4 regions of the Brenneria izadpanahii genome follow, and region 1 is predicted to be linked to each of the others. Evidence: predicted binding sites of a transcription regulator. Region 1 holds the regulator's gene; each other region holds the start of a gene.

Evidence for each region. Region 1 encodes PurR, which represses purine synthesis genes. Its sites were predicted from a motif close to CANGCAAACGTTTGCNTG; they were not measured.
Region 2: the regulator PurR is predicted to act here: its motif matches at 3,649-3,666, upstream of purM (phosphoribosylformylglycinamidine cyclo-ligase).
Region 3: the regulator PurR is predicted to act here: its motif matches at 1,871-1,888, upstream of HC231_RS23200 (nucleobase:cation symporter-2 family protein).
Region 4: the regulator PurR is predicted to act here: its motif matches at 2,043-2,060, upstream of purL (phosphoribosylformylglycinamidine synthase).

The regions. Positions count from the first base shown of each region.
Region 1 covers NZ_CP050854.1:2,697,781-2,703,598, forward strand. The annotation lists gene grxD (Grx4 family monothiol glutaredoxin) at 1-190, opposite strand, end outside; gene HC231_RS12140 (C40 family peptidase) at 534-1,373, shown strand; gene cydH (cytochrome bd-I oxidase subunit CydH) at 1,452-1,541, opposite strand; gene purR (HTH-type transcriptional repressor PurR) at 1,917-2,948, shown strand; partial or broken gene cfa (cyclopropane fatty acyl phospholipid synthase) at 3,295-4,454, shown strand; gene HC231_RS12160 (riboflavin synthase subunit alpha) at 4,510-5,145, opposite strand; gene HC231_RS12165 (MATE family efflux transporter) at 5,559-5,818, shown strand, end outside.
Region 2 covers NZ_CP050854.1:3,787,657-3,793,474, reverse strand. The annotation lists gene HC231_RS16980 (TonB-dependent siderophore receptor) at 1-445, opposite strand, end outside; gene HC231_RS16975 (ABC transporter substrate-binding protein) at 438-1,544, opposite strand; gene purN (phosphoribosylglycinamide formyltransferase) at 1,893-2,531, opposite strand; gene purM (phosphoribosylformylglycinamidine cyclo-ligase) at 2,531-3,568, opposite strand; gene upp (uracil phosphoribosyltransferase) at 3,948-4,574, shown strand; gene uraA (uracil permease) at 4,792-5,818, shown strand, end outside.
Region 3 covers NZ_CP050854.1:5,193,463-5,199,280, forward strand. The annotation lists gene recG (ATP-dependent DNA helicase RecG) at 1-1,780, shown strand, start outside; gene HC231_RS23200 (nucleobase:cation symporter-2 family protein) at 1,942-3,333, shown strand; gene HC231_RS23205 (AsmA family protein) at 3,493-5,184, shown strand; gene fabY (bifunctional GNAT family N-acetyltransferase/hotdog fold thioesterase) at 5,209-5,818, opposite strand, start outside.
Region 4 covers NZ_CP050854.1:1,324,370-1,330,187, forward strand. The annotation lists gene tadA (tRNA adenosine(34) deaminase TadA) at 1-240, shown strand, start outside; gene mltF (membrane-bound lytic murein transglycosylase MltF) at 361-1,806, opposite strand; gene purL (phosphoribosylformylglycinamidine synthase) at 2,158-5,818, shown strand, end outside.

The DNA of each region.
Region 1 (5,818 bases):
GCAACTCGGCGCGAATGTCCGGGTTCTGCAGGATATCGACATAGGCAAAACGTTCGCCACAAGCAGACAACGCCTGTACCGCCTGCGCGGAAAAACCGCAGCTGGGCAATTTAGGGGAACCTTTCATATACAGCAGGATCGGGTTTTCAGCGATCTGGCGCTGAATTTTTTCAATTGTCGTTGTCGTCATTCTCTTGCTTCCTCAAACCTATAGGATGGCTAACGTCACGTTCATTAACCATGAGTATCATCAGATGCGCCGCTACAGCGCTATCTACTCAACCACATTGTAACGAGGGCGACGCCCACAAAAAAACGCCATTTTTTGTGTGGCTATCTCTTTACCCTACCATAGATTACATGTGATGAAACTCACAACAAAAATTGCTGGTAAAACCATCGAAAAAATCGCCATTAACTTTTTTTCACTATTCTGTGTGAATAAAGCGCCTAATCCCACTTTTTTATAATGCCGTTTTCGGGAATACTGTGCGCACTTAGTGATTTAATGACGATAATCGATCGCGGCTATCATGCGTTTATTTACTACCATTTTTATAGTGTTTTTCAGTAACCTATTCCTGAATCTGGCACAGGCGGCGCCTCATACGCCGAATTTGCCGCCGCGAAAAGCCAGTGTGAACAGCGTACCCGACGGGGATCATAAAAAAACCAAGCCGACGAAGAAAACGCCTCAAAAATCGCCGGCGCCGGTAAAAAACAAAGAACCCGCCGCCAGCAAAACCGACTCCGCAGCTAAAGTTAAAACCCCTCGCCTCGTGAAACGTAAACCGGAACCGGCGCTATCGAGAACCAAAAGCAGTACCCCGGCATTAGTTAAACGCAATCTCAAAAAAACGCATGCGGGAAACGAATCCAGGCTGGCTTCCGCGCGGACCAAAAAAAGCGCGTTGAAAGGCGAGGCAGAAAAAGGCTTAACGCTGAGCGAAGCCCATAAAAAACGCTATCAGCATGCTAAATTGACGGCGATGAATAAACTGATGGGCCAAGTGGGCAAACCCTATCATTGGGGAGGCTCATCGCCCTTTACCGGATTCGACTGCAGCGGTTTGGTTTATTACGCCTATAAGGATATTGTAAAAATCCCCATCCCCCGCACCGCGAATGAAATGTATCACTTGCGCGACGCCGCGCCGATTAAAAAAAGCGAGTTGGAAAGCGGCGATTTAGTTTTCTTCCGCATCAACAACCGTGGCGCGGCCGACCACGTGGGCGTTTATCTGGGAGATGGAAAGTTTATTCAATCGCCGCGTACAGGCTCTGATATCCGCATCAGCAAATTGAGTGAAGATTACTGGCAGGATCATTATGTCGGCGCGCGGCGCGTCGTCACCCCGCAGACTATTCGCTGAAAGCCATATAGAAGTTCGGGCGCGATTGAACGCGCCCGAACGGATAATGACGTTAACGGCCATACGGCTCGCCATCAATTAATTCATCACAGCCACAAAGCTAAATATAATAATCATTACCAACGCGCCGACGGTGGCGAACAGCGACAACTTCAGGTCAGTATCCATAGGCGTTTCCTTTGTGCATACAAGTTATCAGAAGACAGCATCGACCATCTTTGTAATCCCAAGCCAACGTTGGGCTAAAACAACATACTGTATAACTGTAGCAATTCTTGCACAGTCCGACGGAAAAAACTCATACCTGCATATCACTAATAGTATAAATTACCGCTTCCACTTTCGTGCTAAATCGGACAAAATCCGCTGTTTGATGGCACGCCGCGTATTGGTCGAAAAAGTCAGCCTTGCCCCTTCAGGTACAACATTCGGCATTCTCCTTCTGAAATTCTGTCTTTTTATATAGAAAGAGAACTTTAAACGTAGGCAAACGATTAACAATATACTTACGACTGCAATGAGTCGGTTAGGAGTCATTTTTACATGGCAACGATCAAAGATGTGGCAAAACGTGCTGGCGTTTCGACCACAACCGTATCGCACGTGATTAACAAAACACGTTTCGTCGCCGAAGAAACCAAGGCCGCCGTAAGGGCCGCCATTAAAGAGCTACACTATTCACCCAGTGCCGTCGCCCGTAGCCTTAAAGTCAATCACACCAAATCCATCGGGCTATTGGCGACATCCAGTGAAGCGCCCTACTTTGCTGAAATCATCGAGGCCGTTGAAAACAGCTGCTATGCCAAAGGCTACACGTTGATTTTGTGTAATTCGCATAACGATATTGATAAACAGCGCGCCTACCTTTCCATGCTGGCGCAAAAGCGCGTCGACGGGCTGCTGGTGATGTGCGCGGAATATCCCCCCCAATTGCTCGCCATGCTGGAAGACTATCGCAGCATTCCGATGGTGGTGATGGATTGGGGCCAGGCGCACAGCGATTTTACCGATACCATCATTGATAACGCCTTTGAAGGCGGTTATATGGCGGGTCGTTATCTTATCGAGCGCGGTCACCGGGATATCGGCGCCATTCATGGCATCCTGGAGCGAAACACCGGCAGCGGCCGCCATCGTGGTTTTTTAAAAGCGCTGGGCGATGCCGATATTCAGATTCATGACGAATGGATCGTTCAGGGCGATTTTGAGCCTGAGTCCGGCTATAAAGCGATGCACCAAATTCTGGCGCAGAAACATCGCCCCACGGCGGTTTTTTGCGGAGGGGATATTATGGCTATGGGCGCGATTTGCGCGGCGGATGAACTGGGACTTCGCGTTCCTCAAGACATATCGGTAATTGGTTATGACAATGTCCGCCATTCCCGCTTCTTCACCCCTGCGCTGACCACGATTCACCAGCCCAAAGAACGGCTGGGGCAATCGGCTCTTGCGATGCTGCTGGACCGTATCACCAGTAAGCGTGAAGATGCGCAGGTCATCGAGGTGCATCCGGCGCTAATCGAGCGCCGCTCCGTTGCCGACGGTCCATTTCGCGATTACCGGCGTTATTCCTGAGTTACGCCCGCACTTTTATATCCCGCCCGGAACAACGCGTCCCGCCGCTGCTTCAGCCAATTTATACTTGTACCCTGGCTGAAGCAGTCATAAACTAATTAGCGGCTTTAGCGACAACAACCATATTTATAACTATCCTTTAGTGTTAAACGCATACGGAATATGCGTATTTATATTAAGGATGAGTGCCCCTACGTGTTTACGTACCGGCTTTTTTCTCTTCATTTTCCTCTTTGTCATTCAGAGGGTAGACGATGGGTTATACCCACCGATGCCGTTAATGGGTAAAAAATTGTCTATGCTTTCCTTGCAGTTTTCACCGTAAGCAGCAAGGTAGGGAGAAATTATGAGTTCATCATGTGTAGAGGATGTAGAAGACCAGGCGCGACATGACAGCTCCTGGTTTCAAATTGTCCGTGAAATGCTGGACATGGCCGACGTCAAAATCAACGGTTCGCGCCCTTTTGATATAAAGGTTAAAAATCCTGATTTTTTTAAACGTGTATTGCGTGAAGGCTCATTGGGATTAGGTGAAAGCTACATGGATGGTTGGTGGGAATGCGAAAAGCTGGATATGTTTTTTCATCGCATACTGCGCGCCGGTCTGGATAAAAAAGTTCCCCACCACTTGAAAGACATTCTGCGCGTTGTCGCCGCAAGGCTGATTAATCTGCAATCCAAAAAACGCGCATGGATTGTCGGTAAAGAGCACTATGATCTCGGCAACGACCTATTTTCGCTGATGCTGGATCCTTACATGCAATACTCTTGCGGCTACTGGAAACAGGCAACCACGCTGGAGCAGGCGCAAGAAGACAAACTTCAGATGATCTGCGAGAAGCTGCAACTGAAACCCGGAATGAAGCTGCTGGATATCGGCTGCGGCTGGGGCGGACTGGCTGAATATGCCGCTCGTCGTTATGGCGTATCCGTCAGCGGCGTCACCATTTCCAAAGAGCAGCAAAAGTTAGCGCAACAGCGTTGCAAAGATCTGGATGTCACCATTTTATTGCAGGACTACCGCGATCTGGATTTACAATTTGATCGGGTCGTGTCCGTCGGGATGTTTGAACATGTGGGCCCAAAAATTACGATGCCTATTTCCGGATCGTAAATAAGAACCTTAAGCCGGACGGATTATTTCTGCTGCATACTATCGGCGCGCAGAAAACCGACTCCGAGGTCGATCCCTGGATCAATAAATACATTTTCCCTAACGGTTGCGTCCCTTCCGTCCAGCATATCGCGCAAGCCAGCGAACCCTATATGGTGATGGAAGACTGGCATAATTTCGGCGCCGATTACGATCGCACCTTGATGGCATGGTACGAACGTTTTCAGCAGCATTGGCCTGAACTTTCCGACCGCTACTCCGCGCGTTTTCGCCGTATGTTCAGCTACTACCTTAACGCCTGCGCGGGCGCGTTCCGAGCCCGGAATATTCAGCTATGGCAAGTCCTATTCAGTAAAGAGGGTATCGAGGGGGGATTGCGCGTTCCGCGCTAATCTTTTTTAGATATCAAACCGCCCGGAAATTATTCCCGGGCGTTTTTTTAACCGGCTATTCTTCGCTGTCCGAACCTTTAACCTGCTGGCTGGCCAACACCCGCTCTACCGTATCCACCACGGCCTGAGTCTGTGGATCGATTTCGATATTCACCCGCTGTCCCAGCTTCTTCAGCCCCAGCGTGGTACGATTTAACGTCTCGGGAATCAAATGCACGCAGAAGCGGCTGCGAGTAACTTCGCCGATGGTCAGGCTGATGCCGTCAATTCCGATAAAACCTTTATGCAATACATACTTCATCAGCGATTCATCCGACAGGCGGAACCAGATCTGATGATTATTTTCTGAAACCAGAATCTTTACCACTTCCGCCGTGCAAATAATATGACCGGACATAACATGCCCGCCAATCTCATCGCCGAACTTCGCCGCTCGTTCAAGGTTCACGCGATCGCCTTCGGCGATATCCCCCAGATTGGTCAGCCGGAGCGTTTCTTTCATCAGGTCAAAACTGACGCGATCGCCCTCTACTGAGGTTACCGTCAGGCAGCAGCCATTGTTGGCCACGGATGCGCCTGGCACTAATCCCGGTAATAACTCTGGCGGCAATTGAAGAACATGGGTGCGGAAATTTACTTTTTCATCAATAGACACCACCGGCGCAGTGCCTTGAACAATACCGGTAAACATGCGTCTCGCCTCTCAAAGAATGACTTAAATGAAAATGAGTAACGACTCATTGCTATACCATGCAGTGTGCCCCATATTCAGATGAAAACCAAACCTGATTGCGGAAATGCGCCTCGGCAAACCTGATTAATAAAACTTGCGGCGAGAATTTAAACGCGGAAACGAATGACGAGACTTATTTCTGTAACTGCTTTGTTTATTTCGAACATAATCTAAAACCGGTTTATAGTTAGCGCCTTCCAATTTGCATCATCAAAACAGGATATTTTATCGTCAATATCCAACAACGACTCAACTGCGTCGGCTTTACTTCCCCACTGGCTGATTTACTGCTAATAAGTCGCTACAATAACTCTCGTTTATCCTGTTTAACTCCCTGACCATCCTGTTTGGCCAATTCAAGGTAGGTGTGTGTGCAGAAGTATCTGTCAGAAGCGCGAAATTTATTAGCTCTCGCTATCCCCGTCATTATTGCGCAAGTGTCTCAAACGTCCATGGGGGTGGTGGATACCATCATGGCCGGCGCATATAGCGCTACGGATATGGCGGCCGTCGCTATCGGCACATCAATCTGGCTGCCCGCCATTCTTTTTGGTCATGGTTTGCTGCTGGCGCTTGTCCCGGTTGTCGCCCAGCTAAATGGCGCAGGACGCCGCGATCGTATCGCGCATCA
Region 2 (5,818 bases), 1.1 Mb from region 1:
AAGCCGGGCCTTTCAGCACCTCGACGCGTTCGCTGGTCGGCGTGAAGTTACGCGCCTGAATCGAGCGGACGCCGTCACGAAAGAGCGAACCATCACGGTTATCGCCGAAACCGCGCTTGATCAGCGCATCCTGGGTGCCGCCAAGCGTGTTGGCTTGCGTAATGCCGCTGACGTTATACAAGGCTTCGTCAATGTTGCGTACCGCCCGATCTTCAATCACCTGGTTAGGCACTACATTCACCGCCTGCGGCACATCCAGCAGGCGGCTTTCGGTACGGGTGCCGGTAACGGTTTTATGCGGCTGATAGCCGCTTTCCTCGGCTGGCGCCGTTCCCGCCGTCGCCGTGACCTCCACCGTATCCCCCCGGTCGTTGGTCGCCGCCTGAATGCTGAAAGGCAGCAGGGCCAGCAACGGCCAGCCATTCCGAAATAGTTGGTTATTCATGTGCAAGTTGACTCCAATATGTCCCTGAAAAATCGATAGGTAAAAAGTTCTGGTAAATTTTTTGTAGTGTGAGTTGCGGATCGATATCGCTGAAGAGATCGGGGTAGAGCGCTTTGGCAAACATCTCCACCATAACTACGTGGTAAGGGCTGAGATAAAAGTTGTGCCACATACTCCAGGCTCGACCGGTTTTAACCGCCTGAAGATGAGACAGAATAGGATCCTGGCGTATCAGTTTGCCGAAGCTGTCCTGCGCCTGCTGCGGATTGACCAACGGGCCCAGCATCAGGCTGGAGAAGCGTTTTCCCTCCGGCCCGGCCATGCCGGTAGCGATATAAACATCGGGGTTGGCCGCCAGCGCCCGTTCGGGGCTGAGTTCGCCGTATACGCTGCTGATGGTTCCGGCGGCGATATTTTCACCGCCGGCAAAGGTCAGCAGATCGCCCAGATTGCCGCCGACGGCGGTGGTACAGCAGGTATCGCGGCGGCCAAGGTGCAGGTGCAGCATCACCGTGGTTTTTTTACCGTGATATTGCGCGATGCGCTGACGGATCACTTCCATATGCTGCTGATAAAACTCGCTGAACGCCGCGGCCCGCTGCGGCTGATTCAGCACTTCTCCCAGCAGCCGGATGCTGGGTAAGGTGTTGTTGAGCAAATCGACGCGTAAATCGACGTAGATCACCGGTACGCCGGCGTTAGCCAGCGTTTGTTGCAGTTGGGCGTCATCGGCGGAGCTTTTCGCCAGGCGCGGCAGAATCACCAAATCGGGTTTTAACGGCAGCAGCATTTCCGCATTTACGCTATGCAGATTGCCGTTGCCCAACTGCGGGATTTGACTGATAGCCGGAAATTTTTCCGTATAGCGTTGCCAGCTCTGCGCATCGTAGCGCGCCATATCTCCCGGCCAGCCGACGATATGTCTTGTCGGATTTCCCGGTTCAAGCAGCGCCAGCGTATAAAGCATACGGCTTTCGCCAAGGACAATTCGTTGTGGATGGTCTGGGATTTCTACCTGTCGGCCGAGAATATCAGTAACGCTTTTGGCCAAAGAGAACGGGCTAAGAAGTAATAAAACAACGGATATGAGAATACGCATGACTAATTCTGCAAGAAAAACGATAGCAAAAGATAATCATTGTTATTCTTGTTTTCAACCGAAGATGAGTGAGGATTATTTACCCTGGCGCCGGATACCGTTATAGATCTTAAATTTACTGGTAATTAAATAAATAATTAAAGTAAAAACCGACGGGAAGTGGCGTATCTCGCTAAAATCGAAGTCGGTACGGCAACGCTGTTATTAGTTGAAGCGGCAGGGTTATCGGAACGGATTCAGAGGGGTTGTTGATAGCGGGTGATATTGCTCAAGGTTGTCAGCGATGTTATGCATATCCCGGATGCCGTCATCACAATCCGGGATGGTTATCGTGAATACGAATGAAGGTTATTCTGCGGCATATCCTTGCGGAGGAATACGCACGCCATCCAGCCAGGCTTCATTTTCCCGCATTTTTAAGCGGCCGGAAAGGAACCAACTGACCACCAGGGGATAAATGGTGTGCTCTTGTACATGAACGCGTTGTTTCAGGCTTTCTTCGGTGTCATTGGTGAATACCGGTACTTTGGCCTGCAGGATCAACGGGCCGCCATCCAGTTCGTCCGTCACAAAATGCACCGATGTGCCATGCACGCCGTCGCCGTTTTTCAATGCCTGGCTATGGGTGTGCAATCCAGGGTATTTGGGCAACAGGGACGGGTGGATATTGAGCATCTTACCGGAGAACTGCGCCACAAACTCAGGGCTGAGAATTCGCATATACCCCGCCAGAACAATGAGCGCCGGTTCATACTGTTCGATTTCCTGCGCCAGCGCCGCATCATAAGCGGCGCGGTCGGCGAAATCCGCCGGGTTAATGACATGGGCCGGTATCCCCGCCTCTTGCGCGCGCTGTAAACCGTAGGCTTCAGGATTGTTGCTAAAGACCGCTGCTATCTCACCGTTAATACGGCCGCGCTTGCAGGCGTCTATCAACGCCTGCAAGTTGCTTCCTTGACCCGATATCAGGATAACAAAGTTTTTCATTAGCTAATGACCACTGCGTCTCCGGCGTCAGTTTGGTTAATCACGCCGATTTTCCATGCGGTTTCGCCACTGCTGTTTAACAATGCGATGGCTTCGTCTGCCTGTTCGGCTGGCAGTGCGACAATCATACCAACGCCGCAGTTGAATGTGCGATACATTTCGCGCCGGCTGACGTTGCCCGCCTGTTGCAGCCAGTTGAATACCGCCGGCCACTGCCAGCTTGATTCGTCAATCGTTGCCTGCATGCCTTCCGGCAGTACGCGCGGAATGTTTTCCCAGAAGCCGCCGCCCGTCAGATGGCAAATAGCGTGCACGTCAATTTTTTCAATCAGCGACAGAATCGATTTAACGTAGATTTTTGTCGGCGCCAGCAGATGGTCGGCCAACGGCTTGCCTTCCAGTGCGACCTGAGCCGGATCGGTTTTGCTGACTTCCAGAATTTTGCGCACCAGCGAATAGCCGTTTGAGTGCGGGCCGCTGGCGGCCAGGGCAACCAGCACGTCGCCCGCCTGTACCTTACTGCCGTCGATGATTTCAGATTTTTCAACCACGCCGACGCAGAAGCCGGCAACGTCATAATCTTCGCCGTGATACATGCCCGGCATTTCCGCCGTTTCGCCGCCAACCAGCGCGCAGCCTGATTGTTTACAGCCTTCGGCGATGCCTGCGATTACGCTGGCGGCCGTATCAACGTCCAGTTTTCCGGTGGCGTAGTAATCCAGGAAGAATAAGGGTTCGGCCCCTTGCACGACCAGATCGTTGACGCACATGGCGACCAGATCGATGCCAATGGTGTCATGACGCTTGAGATCCATAGCCAGACGCAGCTTGGTGCCGACTCCGTCAGTGCCGGAAACCAGAATGGGTTCACGGTATTTTTGCGGTAAGGCGCATAAGGCGCCGAAACCACCCAGACCACCCATAACTTCAGGGCGGCGGGTTTGTTTCACTACACCTTTGATACGGTCTACCAATGCATTACCCGCATCAATATCCACGCCTGCGTCTTTATAGCTGAGAGAGGTTTTGTCGGTCACTACGGAGTCCCCACGGAGGTTACAATTTGTGGTTAAAAACAGTGTCGGTTAAAAAATGGAGCGCGCTAATTCTAACAGCGCGAGCAAACGTTTGCGAGCGATGAGTCACCGGGTTTCCATTTTTCCTTATCCCGCGCAATTTCCCTTATCGGTTGATCTGGATCAGGCTTAACCGTATGTTACTCGTTCAAAAAAGCGGTATAATCCGGCGATTTTTTTATGGCTAGCGTCCAGCCGCCGCCCTGCGGGCCGTCACGTTGTGACGTTAAAAACGCTCGTGGTGTGGCTACCCCGCCGGCTGCCCTGCGGGCCTCCGCAAGCGGAGTTTAAAAACGCGCCAAGCGTTTTTTTGACCGTCCACTGTCTAGGGAGAATACTGATGAAGATCGTCGAGGTGAAACACCCGCTCGTCAAACATAAACTTGGTCTGATGCGTGAGAACGATATTAGTACCAAGCGTTTTCGTGAGCTGGCTTCCGAAGTGGGAAGTTTATTGACCTATGAGGCAACCGCCGGTTTAGAGACGGAGAAAGTCACCATTGAAGGCTGGTGCGGTCCGGTTGAAGTCGATCAAATCAAAGGCAAAAAAATTACCGTGGTGCCTATTCTGCGCGCCGGCTTAGGGATGATGGAAGGCGTGCTGGAGAATGTTCCCAGCGCCCGCATCAGCGTGGTGGGGATCTATCGTAATGAAGAAACGCTGGAGCCGGTGCCGTATTTCCAAAAGCTCGTTTCCAATATAGATGAACGTATGGCGCTGGTGGTGGATCCGATGCTGGCGACCGGCGGCTCAATGATCGCCACCATCGATCTGCTGAAAAAGGCGGGTTGTCAGAGCATCAAGGTGCTGGTGCTGGTGGCTGCGCCGGAAGGGATTGCCGCGCTGGAGAAAGCGCATCCGGATATCGAGCTCTACACCGCGGCGATTGATAAAGGTCTTAATGAGCATGGCTATATCATGCCGGGCCTGGGCGACGCGGGCGATAAAATATTTGGTACTAAATAACAGGTAAGCCGGCTTAATCAGTCGGCTTTTTTATGGCGGCCATTCCTGCCCGCCACCCTTGGGGCCGCCGCTTGCGGCGTTGTCGGCGGCGGTCCACAGCCATAACAGCATCTTCCTGCCTGAAATATGCGCTTTGGGCGAGTTGGGTGCGGCTGTAATAACAGGTGCGGACATCATGCCGCACACGATAAATAGCCATTTTACCGAGGATACAAAGATGACTCGTCGCGCCATCGGGGTAAGTGAACGTCCCCCCTTGTTGCAAACCATTCCGCTGAGTTTCCAACATCTGTTTGCGATGTTCGGCGCCACCGTGCTGGTCCCTATTCTGTTCAAAATTAACCCGGCTACCGTGTTGTTATTCAACGGCATTGGCACTTTGCTCTATTTATTTATCTGTAAAGGCAAGATCCCTGCCTATCTGGGATCCAGTTTTGCGTTTATTTCGCCGGTGTTGCTGCTGTTGCCTCTGGGGTACGAGGTGGCGCTGGGCGGATTTATTGTCTGCGGCTTCCTGTTCTGTCTGGTGGCGCTGATCGTCAAGAAAGCGGGAACGGGATGGCTGGACGTGATATTCCCGCCCGCGGCGATGGGGGCGATTGTTGCCGTTATCGGCCTGGAACTGGCCGGCGTGGCGGCGGGGATGGCCGGTTTGCTGCCTGCCGACGGCGCCTCTGTCGATACGTCGGCGGTGACGATTTCACTGGTGACGCTGGCGGTAACGATTTTGGGCTCGGTGCTATTTCGTGGCTTTCTGGCGATTATCCCGATTCTTATCGGGGTTTTGGCCGGTTATGCGCTGTCATTCGCCATGGGCGCCGTGGATCTGACGCCTATCGCGCAGGCGCACTGGTTCGCGTTGCCGACATTTTATACCCCGCGTTTTGAATGGTTCGCCATTCTGACCATTCTGCCGGCGGTGCTGGTGGTGATCGCCGAACATGTCGGGCATCTGGTCGTTACCGCCAATATCGTAAAGAAAGATTTGATGCGTGATCCGGGGCTGCATCGTTCCCTGTTCGCCAACGGTGTTTCCACCATGCTGTCGGGTTTCTTCGGCTCCACACCGAACACCACCTACGGTGAAAATATCGGCGTACTGGCGATTACCAAGGTATACAGCACCTGGGTGATCGGCGGCGCGGCGGTCCTCGCCATTCTGTTGTCCTGCGTCGGTAAGCTGGCGGCCGCTATTCAGGCCGTTCCGGTTCCGGTTATGGGCGGCGTATCGCTGTTGCTGTATG
Region 3 (5,818 bases), 2.5 Mb from region 1:
GGCGATGAAAAACAGCCTGGCGCCCGGCCAGCGTGTTACGGCCTATGGTGAAATCAAGCGGGGTAAAATCGGCGCGGAAATTATTCACCCGGAATACCGCATCCAGGGCGATAACAGCCAGATCGAATTACAGGAATCACTGACGCCGGTTTATCCCACCACCGAAGGCGTGCGTCAGGCAACGCTGCGTAAGCTTACCGATCAGGCTTTGGCGCTGCTGGACGCCAATCCCATCGATGAACTGCTGCCGGAAGAGCTAAGCCGATCGCTGATCAGCCTGCCTGAAGCCCTGCACATCCTGCATCGTCCGCCGCCGGATATGCAGCTCGGCGAACTGGAGCAGGGGAAGCACCCGGCGCAGCAGCGGCTGATTATGGAAGAGTTGCTGGCGCACAACTTAAGCATGCTGGCCGTTCGGGCCGGGGCGCAGAGCTATCGCGCGTTACCGCTGCCGGTAAATGACACGCTGAAGCAACGGCTGCTCGCGATTCTCCCTTTCTCGCCGACGCAGGCGCAGGCGCGGGTGGTTGACGAAATTGAAGCCGACCTGGCAAAAAATATCCCCATGATGCGACTGGTGCAGGGAGATGTCGGGTCAGGGAAAACGTTGGTTGCCGCACTAGCCGCCCTGCGCGCGATTGCGAACGGCAAACAGGTCGCGCTGATGGCGCCGACAGAGCTGCTGGCGGAACAGCATGCCCATAATTTTCGCCAGTGGTTTGAGCCATTGGGAATTGAAGTGGGCTGGCTGGCCGGCAAACAGAAAGGAAAAGCCCGCCAGGCCCAGCAGGAGGCCATTGCCGGCGGCCAGGTATCCATGGTGGTGGGTACGCACGCCATCTTTCAGCAACAGGTCAAATTCAACGGCCTGGCGCTGGTGATTATTGATGAACAACACCGCTTCGGCGTACATCAGCGTCTGGCCTTGTGGGAAAAAGGCGAAGAGCAGGGCTTCCATCCTCATCAGTTGATTATGACCGCCACGCCAATCCCCCGAACGCTGGCGATGACCGCTTACGCCGATCTGGATACCTCGGTTATCGATGAACTGCCGCCGGGAAGAACGCCGGTCACCACCGTCGCCATAGCGGATTCGCGCCGTAACGACGTGATCCAGCGGGTTAACAATGCCTGCCGGCAAGAGGGGCGTCAGGCCTACTGGGTTTGTACCCTGATTGAAGAATCCGACCTGTTGGAAGCCCAGGCGGCCGAAGCAACCTGCCAGGAGTTGAAAGCCGCATTACCGGACATCAACGTCGGGTTGGTTCACGGGCGAATGAAAGCGCAGGAAAAACAATCCATTATGGAAGCCTTTAAACAAGGCGAGCTCCAACTGCTGGTGGCGACAACGGTGATTGAAGTCGGTGTCGACGTACCGAATGCCAGCCTGATGATTATCGAAAACCCGGAGCGGCTGGGGCTGGCCCAGCTTCACCAACTGCGCGGGCGCGTTGGGCGGGGAGCGGTGGCTTCCCACTGCGTGCTGCTTTATAAAACGCCGTTAAGCAAAACCGCGCAAAAGCGGCTTCAGGTGCTGCGCGACAGCAACGACGGTTTTGTTATCGCACAGCGTGATTTGGAAATCCGCGGACCGGGTGAATTATTAGGTACGCGCCAAACCGGCAATGCTGAATTTAAAGTCGCCGATTTACTTCGCGATCAGGCATTGATCCCGCAGGTACAGCGCGTCGCCCGCCATCTCCACCAGCGCTATCCGGAGCACGCCCGCGCCTTGATCGAACGCTGGCTGCCGGAGCGAACCCGTTATACCAATGCCTAACAGCGCCCCCGCCGCACGCAGACGCCGTTTAATATCCCTCTAAATAATAAGGCATTATCAGCCAAACAAATTTCATATTAGAAACAGTGTTCCGCAAACGTTTGCTTTTATAAAGGAGCGCATTAAAATGCCCTCTTTGTCGTTTTGGAACGCCAACTATTATGACCACCACCACGGATATTCCCCAGACAGAAGCGCCTGCCGCCGCGCCGCGCCGCAGTGAATTGATCTACCGCCTGGAAGACAGACCTCCCCTTCCGCAAACGCTATTTGCCGCCAGCCAGCATCTGCTGGCGATGTTTGTCGCGGTGATAACCCCCGCCTTGCTGATCTGTCAGGCGCTGGGGTTGCCGGCGCAAGACACGCAACACATCATCAGCATGTCGCTGTTTGCCTCCGGACTGGCCTCTATTCTGCAAATAAAAACCTGGGGGCCGGTGGGATCGGGGTTGCTGTCCATCCAGGGCACCAGTTTTAACTTCGTCACCCCGTTGATTATGGGCGGGCTGGCGCTGAAAAACGGCGGCGCCGACGTCCCCACCATGATGGCGGCGCTGTTCGGCACATTGATGTTCGCCTCTTGTACGGAAATCATTCTATCCCGCTTCCTGCACCTTGCCCGGCGGATTATTACGCCGCTGGTCTCCGGGGTGGTGGTGATGATAATCGGCCTGTCGCTGATTCAAGTCGGCCTGACCTCCATCGGCGGCGGTTATGCCGCAATGAATAATAATACCTTTGGCGCGCCGAAGAACCTGCTGCTGGCGGGGATCGTGCTGTTGGTCATTATCCTGCTGAACCGCCAGCGTAACCCTTACCTGCGCGTGGCATCCCTGGTGATTGCCATGGCGATCGGTTATCTGGCAGCCTGGCTGATGGATATGCTGCCGAATAGCGCCCCGGCGGAACAGAGTTCGTTAATCATGGTGCCCACGCCGCTGTATTACGGTCTGGGTTTTGACTGGAATCTGCTGATCCCGCTGATGCTGGTCTTTATGGTGACGTCGCTGGAAACCATCGGCGATATCACCGCGACGTCCGACGTATCGGAACAACCGGTCAGCGGCCCTCTGTATATGAAACGGTTGAAAGGCGGCGTACTGGCAAACGGGCTGAACTCGTGTTTGTCCGCTATCTTCAATACCTTTCCGAACTCCTGCTTCGGCCAGAATAACGGCGTAATCCAGCTTACCGGCGTCGCCAGCCGCTACGTCGGTTTTGTCGTGGCGCTGATGCTGATTATTCTGGGGCTGTTCCCTGCCGTCAGCGGCTTCGTACAGCATATTCCAGAGCCGGTGCTCGGCGGCGCCACCATCGTCATGTTCGGCACCATCGCCGCCTCCGGGGTACGTATTGTGTCGCGCGAACCGCTGAACCGCCGCGCCATCATGATTATCGCGCTCTCCCTGGCCGTCGGACTGGGCGTTTCGCAGCAGCCGCTGATCCTGCAATTCGCGCCTGACTGGATAAAAACGCTGTTCTCATCGGGTATCGCCGCCGGCGGTATCACGGCGATTGTGCTGAATCTGATTTTCCCGCACGACGAAAAATAATACTTATTGCTTCAATAATTTCTGATACGCATGGATAAAAGCGACCGAGGATGCAACAGCGGTCGCTTTTTACTGTCTGTAACTGCATTATCTATTGAGCCGTTAAGGTAATTGCGGCATAAAAACAGATATCCCTGACGATTGGCATGGACTGACACGATGAGATTTATCGGGAAATTATTGCTGACTATACTGCTGCTGGCATTGCTGGCGCTGGTTATATTGTATGTATTACTGCAAACCACCTGGGCCTCTGGCCGGATCAGCAATTGGGTGAATCAAAACACCGACTATCAGGTGTCGTTGGGGAAAATCGACCATGACTGGTCTGAACCCGATCATATTCTGCTGAAAGAGGTTATCTTCGGTCATAAAAACCAGCCGCCGACGCTCACCGCCAAACAGATTTCCGCGGGGCTCAGCGCACGCCAGATAACCGAACCCCGTCATTTCTCCAGTCTGGAATTAGAAGGCGGTTCGCTGAATCTGTCGCCAACGGCGGCAACGTTACCGATCGAAGCCGACGTTTTACAACTGCGAACGATGGCGCTTCAGACACAGGACGATAACTGGAACTTAAACGGTCAGCAGGTCAACGGCGGGATCACCCCCTGGCGGCCGGAAGAGGGATATTTATTAGGCAAACAGGGGCATTTTCAACTCAGCGCCCGCTCACTGCGGCTCAATGATGTCCCCGCCAGCCAGGTTCTGGTGCAGGGCGAGATTAATCAGAATCAGCTTACCTTAAGTAATTTTGGCGCGGACGTGGCGCAAGGCCAGTTAACCGGCAACGCCAGCCGGGCGGAAGATGGAAGCTGGCAGATCGGCAACCTGCGCCTTAGCAAGGTCCGTTTGCAAACGCCGAGAACCATACAGGAATTCTGGCAGCCGATCACCACATTGCCGTCGGTCTCCGTCTCCCGTTTTGATTTGATTGATGCCCGTATCGAAGGGCCGGGATGGGCATTTATCGATCTTGACGTCACCCTGCAGAACGTAACGTTCAAGCAGGATGACTGGCAAAGCGATGGGGGTGAGCTAGCGTTCAACGCCACCGATATTGTTAACGGCAATATGCATCTGATCGACCCTATCGTTAACCTGGCGCTGTCCCCGGATGGCGTTGAAATCAAACAGTTCACCACCCGCTGGGAAGGCGGCCTGCTACGCACCAACGGCAACTGGCAACGCAGCGATCACCGCTTGCAGCTAAATGAATTTGTTGTGGCGGGGATGGAATACACGCTTCCGAGCGACTGGCTTCAGCGCTGGCAAACAACGTTGCCGAACTGGCTGGCGGAAGTGGATATCAAAAAGTTCACCGCGAACCGTAATCTACTGATTGATATCAACCCGGATTTTCCATTTCAGCTTACCGCGCTTGATGGGTACGGCAGCGATCTGCTGCTGGCCCGAAACCATCAGTGGGGCGTTTGGGGCGGCTCGCTGAATTTAAACGCCAGCGATGCCACCTTCAATAAGGTCGACGTCCGTCGTCCATCATTGGCGTTAACCGCCAACGACAGCCAAATTTCATTCACCGATCTCAGCGCCTTTACACAAAACGGCTTGCTGGAAGCGAAAGCGACTATCGCTCAAAGCCCCAGCCGGGCATTTTCAATTACGATGACCGGGCGCTCGGTGCCCTCGGATGTTTTAACCCGCTGGGGATGGCCTGCTGAAATTGCGCCGTCAGACAACACCAATCTGCAATTGCAGCTAAGCGGACAACTCGCAGCCAATACGCCGCTGAAACCCACGCTAAACGGCTCATTACAAGGCGTCGGTCATGATGGACAGCCAATCAGACAGCAAATACAGCAGGGCGCGGTAACGGAGACATCGCCGTAAAAAGCATCGGATGATGGGGCGGCGTCACCTGATTTCGGAACCGCCCTTCTCCAGAGGCGTTTCCGGCGTAACGGGTAATACGATATAGACGCCTTCAAACAACGAGCCCTTTTTACCATCCCCGAACAGCTCGACTTTTAATTGAACCCTAGCTTTGCGTCCGCGGGCCAGGCGATCCAGATCGCCGCTCAATGAGCCAAGATCGGCGATGGCGCTCGGCCTGCCGGTGACCGGGGTGCTATAGCGGATGTGCGCATCGGCCAGAATAATCGTGCCGCCTAAATGCCTTTCTCGCAGCAGCAACCAGATCAATCCCCATCCCGTTAGGGTGGCGAGAGAAAACATGCTGCCGGCAAACAGGGTACGATGAGGATTCTGGTTGCCGGTTTCCGGCATGGTGGTGATAAATTTCTGCCCGGTGTACTGACTGATTCGCACTCCCATTTTTTCACTCAACGGAATGCGATCATACCAGGCTTGCTGTAACTGTCCGCACCAATCCGGCCGATGCAGAATATCATCCAGCGTCTCTACCGGTTTGATCATCAGAAAATGCCGTATTGGCGTGGTTTGCGGTGCGGCAATCTCGCCCTGGTTAACGAAGCCCAATTTGGCGAAGAATTCCATCGCATCC
Region 4 (5,818 bases), 1.4 Mb from region 1:
ATTATGTGCGCCGGCGCGATGATCCACAGCCGCATCGGCCGTCTGGTTTACGGCGCGGCGGATGAAAAAACCGGCGCGGCGGGATCGCTGGTGGATATTTTGCGGCATCCCGGTATGAATCATCAGATAACCATTGATTCCGGCGTGTTGGCGGCGGAGTGTTCCGCAATGCTGAGCGCTTTTTTCCGTATGCGGCGTGAGCAGCATAAAGCAAGGCGCGCGGCGGAAAGAAAAAACTGATAATTCTCCCGCAGGCGGAAATCTCCGGCGGCATCGGGCCGCCAGCGGAAAAAACTTCCGCCTACTGACGCGAGAATGTTGGGAGATGGCGGGGAGGAAGGAAACCGCTGGCGGTATGCATCAGTCCGGTACACTATCCGGCGGAACGGCGGGATAACCCTGCGCCGATAACAGCTTCAGTTTTGCCCTGGCCTCTTTCTCCAGCAGATACCCTTCAAGGCTCACCATATAGCGACGAATGTTCTCCACGTAGTTATAGGCTTGCTGTCCGCGCGCATAACCGTAAGTGGTCTGCGCGTAGTAACGTTTCTGGCTAAGCATGGGCAGACGAATCTTTACATCGACCCAGCTATCAGGGTTGCCGTTCTGTTTGGCCGTCAGCTTACGGGCGTCCAGCAAGTGGGCGTATCCCATATTATAAGCCGCTAACGCAAACCAGATTTTCTCATCTTCGGGGATGGTATCGGGCATTTTTTGCATCATATGGGACATATATTGCGCGCCCCCGCGAATGCTTTGCTCAGGATCGAGGCGATCGGAAACCTCCAGGCTTTCCGCGGTATTGCGGGTAAGCATCATCAGCCCGCGAACGCCGGTCGGCGAGGTCGCCAGCGGATTCCAGTGCGACTCCTGATAGGAAATGGCCGCCAACAACTTCCAGTCAATATCCGTCGCATGTTTTTCAAATAACGGCTGGAAATCGGGTAATGTTTCGTCGATGGCGGAGAGGAATGTGGTGGTGTCAACGTAATCAAATTCGCCGACATGGCCCAAATACTTTTCTTCCAGGCGGGCGAGGGAGCCATCCTCAACGATACGGCTGAAAAAATCCAGCAACGCCGCCGACAGACTGTCATCGTGAGAGCGCCGCATATACCAGGTGACCGGCTCTTCATCGCTGAGATCGAAGGCGACGGCAAGCTGCGGATGAATCCGCTGCATTAATCCAACGGTTACCGAGTCCCCCAGCGTGTAGTCGAGTTTGCCGTCAGCGACCTGTTTCAGCAATTCTTGCGTGGTCAGATCGGACGCGGATTCCCAATTCAACTGCGGATATTTGTCCGCTTTCAAATCGCGTAGTGTGGAGATATATGCAGAACCCGACGTCACAGCCAGGCGTCCCTTTAATTTATCCATCGTTTTGGGCCGGGTATTCCCCAAACGATAAACCAACTGTTGTGAAACGGAATAGTAGGTCGGCCCGGCGCGAAAGCGCCCCAGACGCTCATGGTTGTAAATCAGTCCGGCCGCCAGTATGTCCGCATCGTCGTTATCCAGATCGTCAAACAGGTCGTCAAGATTTTTACGCGACGAAACCACCAGCTTGACGCCGAGATAATCGGCGAAACGTTTAGCCAGTTCATAGTCAAGACCTGTCGGGGCGCCGTTACTGATAGTGTGAGTCAATGGCGAATTGACGGTACTGATACGCAACTCACCGCGTGAGAGGATCTGTCTGAGCTGAACGTCCTGACTGCTGCGCCAGGGGATATTTGGCCATAAAGCCAGCGCCAGCAGTAACGCGATAACCCCAATGAAAAAATAATTTATCTTTAAACGCTTCAAATAATTGTCTCTCGGCGGCTTGCCAGCCTATTTTTATTGCGGCCATTTTTTATGGCGGGCTATCCTGCCCTCCACCTTTACGGGCCGTCGCAAGCGAAGTTTACAATCGCGCTCGGCGATTTTTTATACGAAAACTCCCAGAGTCGGGGCATTTTGCGTAACAAAACCGCAGTGTGCAACTTTTATTGATTTGCTTAATGATCAATCAGTGTCGTAACGTGATGTTTCACAATAGCGACGCAAACGGTTTCGTCCTGAGAAAGGATTCTCTATAATGACGCGCGTTTCCCCCCTGTAGCGCCCAACGATTGCACCGCTGTCAGTGCATCGAAGACGAGAGAACTTTAGATTATGGAAATACTGCGTGGTTCACCTGCTTTGTCGGCTTTTCGTATTAATAAACTGCTTGTCCGGTGCAAAGAGCACTTTTTGCCGATTAGCGATATCTATGCCGAATACGTGCATTTTGCCGATGTCAATGCGCCACTGAACAACGATGAACTGGCCAAACTGACGCGATTGCTGAAATATGGCCCCTCTCTCGCTGAACATGAGCCGCAAGGCCGTTTGCTGTTGGTGACTCCCCGTCCCGGTACGATTTCCCCGTGGTCTTCCAAAGCGACCGATATCGCGCGTAACTGCGGATTGAGTAAAGTTTTACGTCTGGAGCGCGGCCTGGCTTTTTATATTCATGCGCCGACGCTGAGCGATGACCAGTGGCGACAACTGGGCGCGTTGCTGCATGACCGCATGATGGAAAGCGTTTTTGATGAAATGCAGCAGGCGGAGCAGCTATTCTCGCATCATCAACCCGCGCCGTTAAAACGTATTGAGATTTTGTTGCGCGGCCGTCAGGCGCTGGAAGAGGCGAATATCCGGTTGGGGCTGGCTCTGGCGGAAGATGAGATCGATTATCTGCTGGAGGCGTTCAATAAGCTGGGCCGTAACCCGACGGATATCGAGCTTTACATGTTCGCACAGGCGAACTCCGAACACTGCCGTCATAAAATCTTTAATGCCGACTGGGTGATAGACGGTGTGGAACAGCCGAAGTCGCTGTTTAAGATGATTAAGAACACCTTTGTCCATACGCCGGAATACGTGTTATCAGCCTATAAGGATAACGCCGCGGTTATGGAAGGTTCCGCCGTTGGCCGCTTCTATGCCGATACTCAGGGAAACTATGATTATCATCAGGGCGAAGCGCATATTCTGATGAAGGTGGAAACCCACAACCACCCGACCGCTATTTCACCCTGGCCGGGCGCGGCAACCGGCTCCGGCGGCGAAATTCGCGATGAGGGCGCGACAGGGCGCGGTTCTAAACCCAAGGCGGGCCTGGTCGGCTTCTCCGTATCAAACCTGCGTATTCCCGGTTTTGAACAACCGTGGGAAGAGGATTTCGGCAAGCCCGATCGTATCGTCAGCGCGCTGGATATCATGACTGAAGGCCCATTGGGCGGCGCGGCGTTTAATAATGAGTTTGGCCGTCCTGCGCTGACCGGATATTTCCGGACTTATGAAGAACGGGTGGACAGCCATAACGGTATGGAACTGCGCGGTTATCATAAGCCCATCATGCTGGCGGGCGGTATCGGCAATATTCGCGCCGATCACGTGCAGAAAGGCGAAATCAGCATCGGCGCCAAATTAATCGTGCTGGGCGGTCCGGCCATGAATATCGGGCTGGGGGGCGGGGCGGCATCGTCAATGGCTTCCGGCCAGTCTGACGCCGACCTGGATTTTGCTTCCGTTCAGCGCGATAACCCGGAAATGGAGCGCCGTTGTCAGGAAGTGATCGATCGCTGCTGGCAGTTAGGCGAACAGAATCCGATCCTGTTTATTCACGACGTGGGCGCCGGCGGTCTATCCAACGCCATGCCGGAACTGGTTAGCGACGGCGGCCGCGGCGGCCGTTTTGAACTGCGCGACATTTTGAATGACGAACCGGGCATGAGCCCGCTGGAAGTCTGGTGCAACGAGTCGCAAGAACGTTATGTATTGGCTGTCGCGCCGGAACAACTGGCGCTGTTTGATGAGATCTGCCGTCGTGAACGCGCGCCTTATACGGTGATTGGCGAGGCGACGGAAGAACAGCATCTGACGCTGAACGACCGCCATTTCAATAATCAGCCAATCGACCTGCCGCTGGATGTTTTGCTGGGCAAAACGCCGAAAATGCTGCGTGATGTTGAACGCAAACAGGTGGAGGGCGCCCCGTTAAAACGCGATGGCATTTATCTGGCTGAAGCCGTCGAGCGTGTGCTGCATCTGCCGGTGGTGGCGGAAAAAACCTTCCTGATTACCATTGGCGACCGTTCGGTTACCGGCATGGTCGCCCGCGATCAAATGGTCGGCCCGTGGCAGGTGCCGGTGGCCGACTGCGCGGTAACGACGGCGAGCCTGGACAGCTATTACGGTGAAGCGATGTCTATTGGTGAACGCGCGCCCGTGGCGTTGCGTAATTTCGCCGCATCCGCGCGCCTGGCGGTCGGCGAAGCATTAACCAATATTGCCGCGACCCATATCGGCCCGCTGACTCGCGTTAAGCTCTCGGCAAACTGGATGGCGGCAGCCGGTCATCCGGGAGAGGATGCCGGGCTTTACGATGCGGTGAAAGCGATTGGCGAAGAGCTTTGTCCGGCGCTGGGATTAACGATCCCTGTCGGTAAAGACTCTATGTCGATGAAAACCCGCTGGCAGGAAAACGGGGAAGAGCGAGCTATTACCTCGCCGATGTCGCTGGTGATTTCTGCTTTTGCCCGTGTGGAAGACGTTCGTAATACGGTGACGCCTCAGTTGCGTACCGATCAGGACAACGCCTTATTGCTGATCGACCTGGGCGCTGGGCGCAAAGCGCTGGGCGCTACGGCGCTGGCTCAGGTTTATCGTCAGTTAGGCCAAAAAACAGCGGATGTTCACGATGCGCAACAGCTAGCCGGCTTCTTTAACGCCATGCAGCAACTGGTGGCGGATAAAGCGCTGTTGGCCTATCACGACCGTTCTGACGGCGGTTTGTTGGTCACGCTGGCCGAGATGGCATTTGCCGGCCACTGCGGCGTGAATACTGATATCGCTTCGCAAGGCGACGATACGCTGGCTACGCTGTTCAATGAAGAACTGGGGGCGGTTGTCCAGGTTCCTGCTTCGCGTCGGGCGGAGGTGGAAAGCGTATTCGCTCAGCACGGCTTGGCGGACTGTGTCCACTATCTTGGCCGGGCCGAAGAGGGCGCCCGCTTTATTATTACGCGTGGCGAGGAAGTGATTTACCGCGAAAGCCGCAACACCATGCGTACCTGGTGGGCGGAAACCACCTGGCAGATGCAACGACTGCGCGATAATCCGCAGTGCGCCGATCAAGAACATAGCGCCAAACAGGATGACAGCGATCCCGGCTTGAATGTGGCGCTAACTTTTGCGCCGCAGGAAGATATTGCCGCGCCTTATATCGCCAGCCAGGTCCGTCCGAAAGTGGCGGTATTGCGTGAGCAAGGGGTTAATTCCCATATTGAAATGGCCGCTGCTTTCCACCGCGCCGGTTTTGACGCCGTCGACGTTCATATGAGCGATCTGCTGGCGGGCCGCCGGGATCTGAACGATTTCCATGCGCTGGTTGCCTGCGGCGGTTTCTCTTATGGCGACGTACTGGGCGCGGGTGAAGGTTGGGCGAAGTCCATTCTTTTCAATCCTCGAGTTCGCGATGAGTTCGCGGCGTTTTTCCAGCGTCCGCAGACGTTGGCGTTAGGGGTATGTAACGGCTGCCAGATGATGTCGAATCTGAGAGAGCTGATCCCCGGAGCCGAACTCTGGCCGCGTTTCGTCAAGAATAAATCGGAGCGTTTCGAAGCCCGCTTTAGTCTGGTGACGGTCGAGAAGAGCCCGTCGTTGTTTATGAACGACATGGCGGGTTCGCGTATGCCTATCGCTGTTTCACACGGCGAAGGTTTGGTTGAGGTCCGCGATGGCGCTCATCTGGCCGCGCTGGAGCAGCAAAGCCTGGTGGCGTTACGCT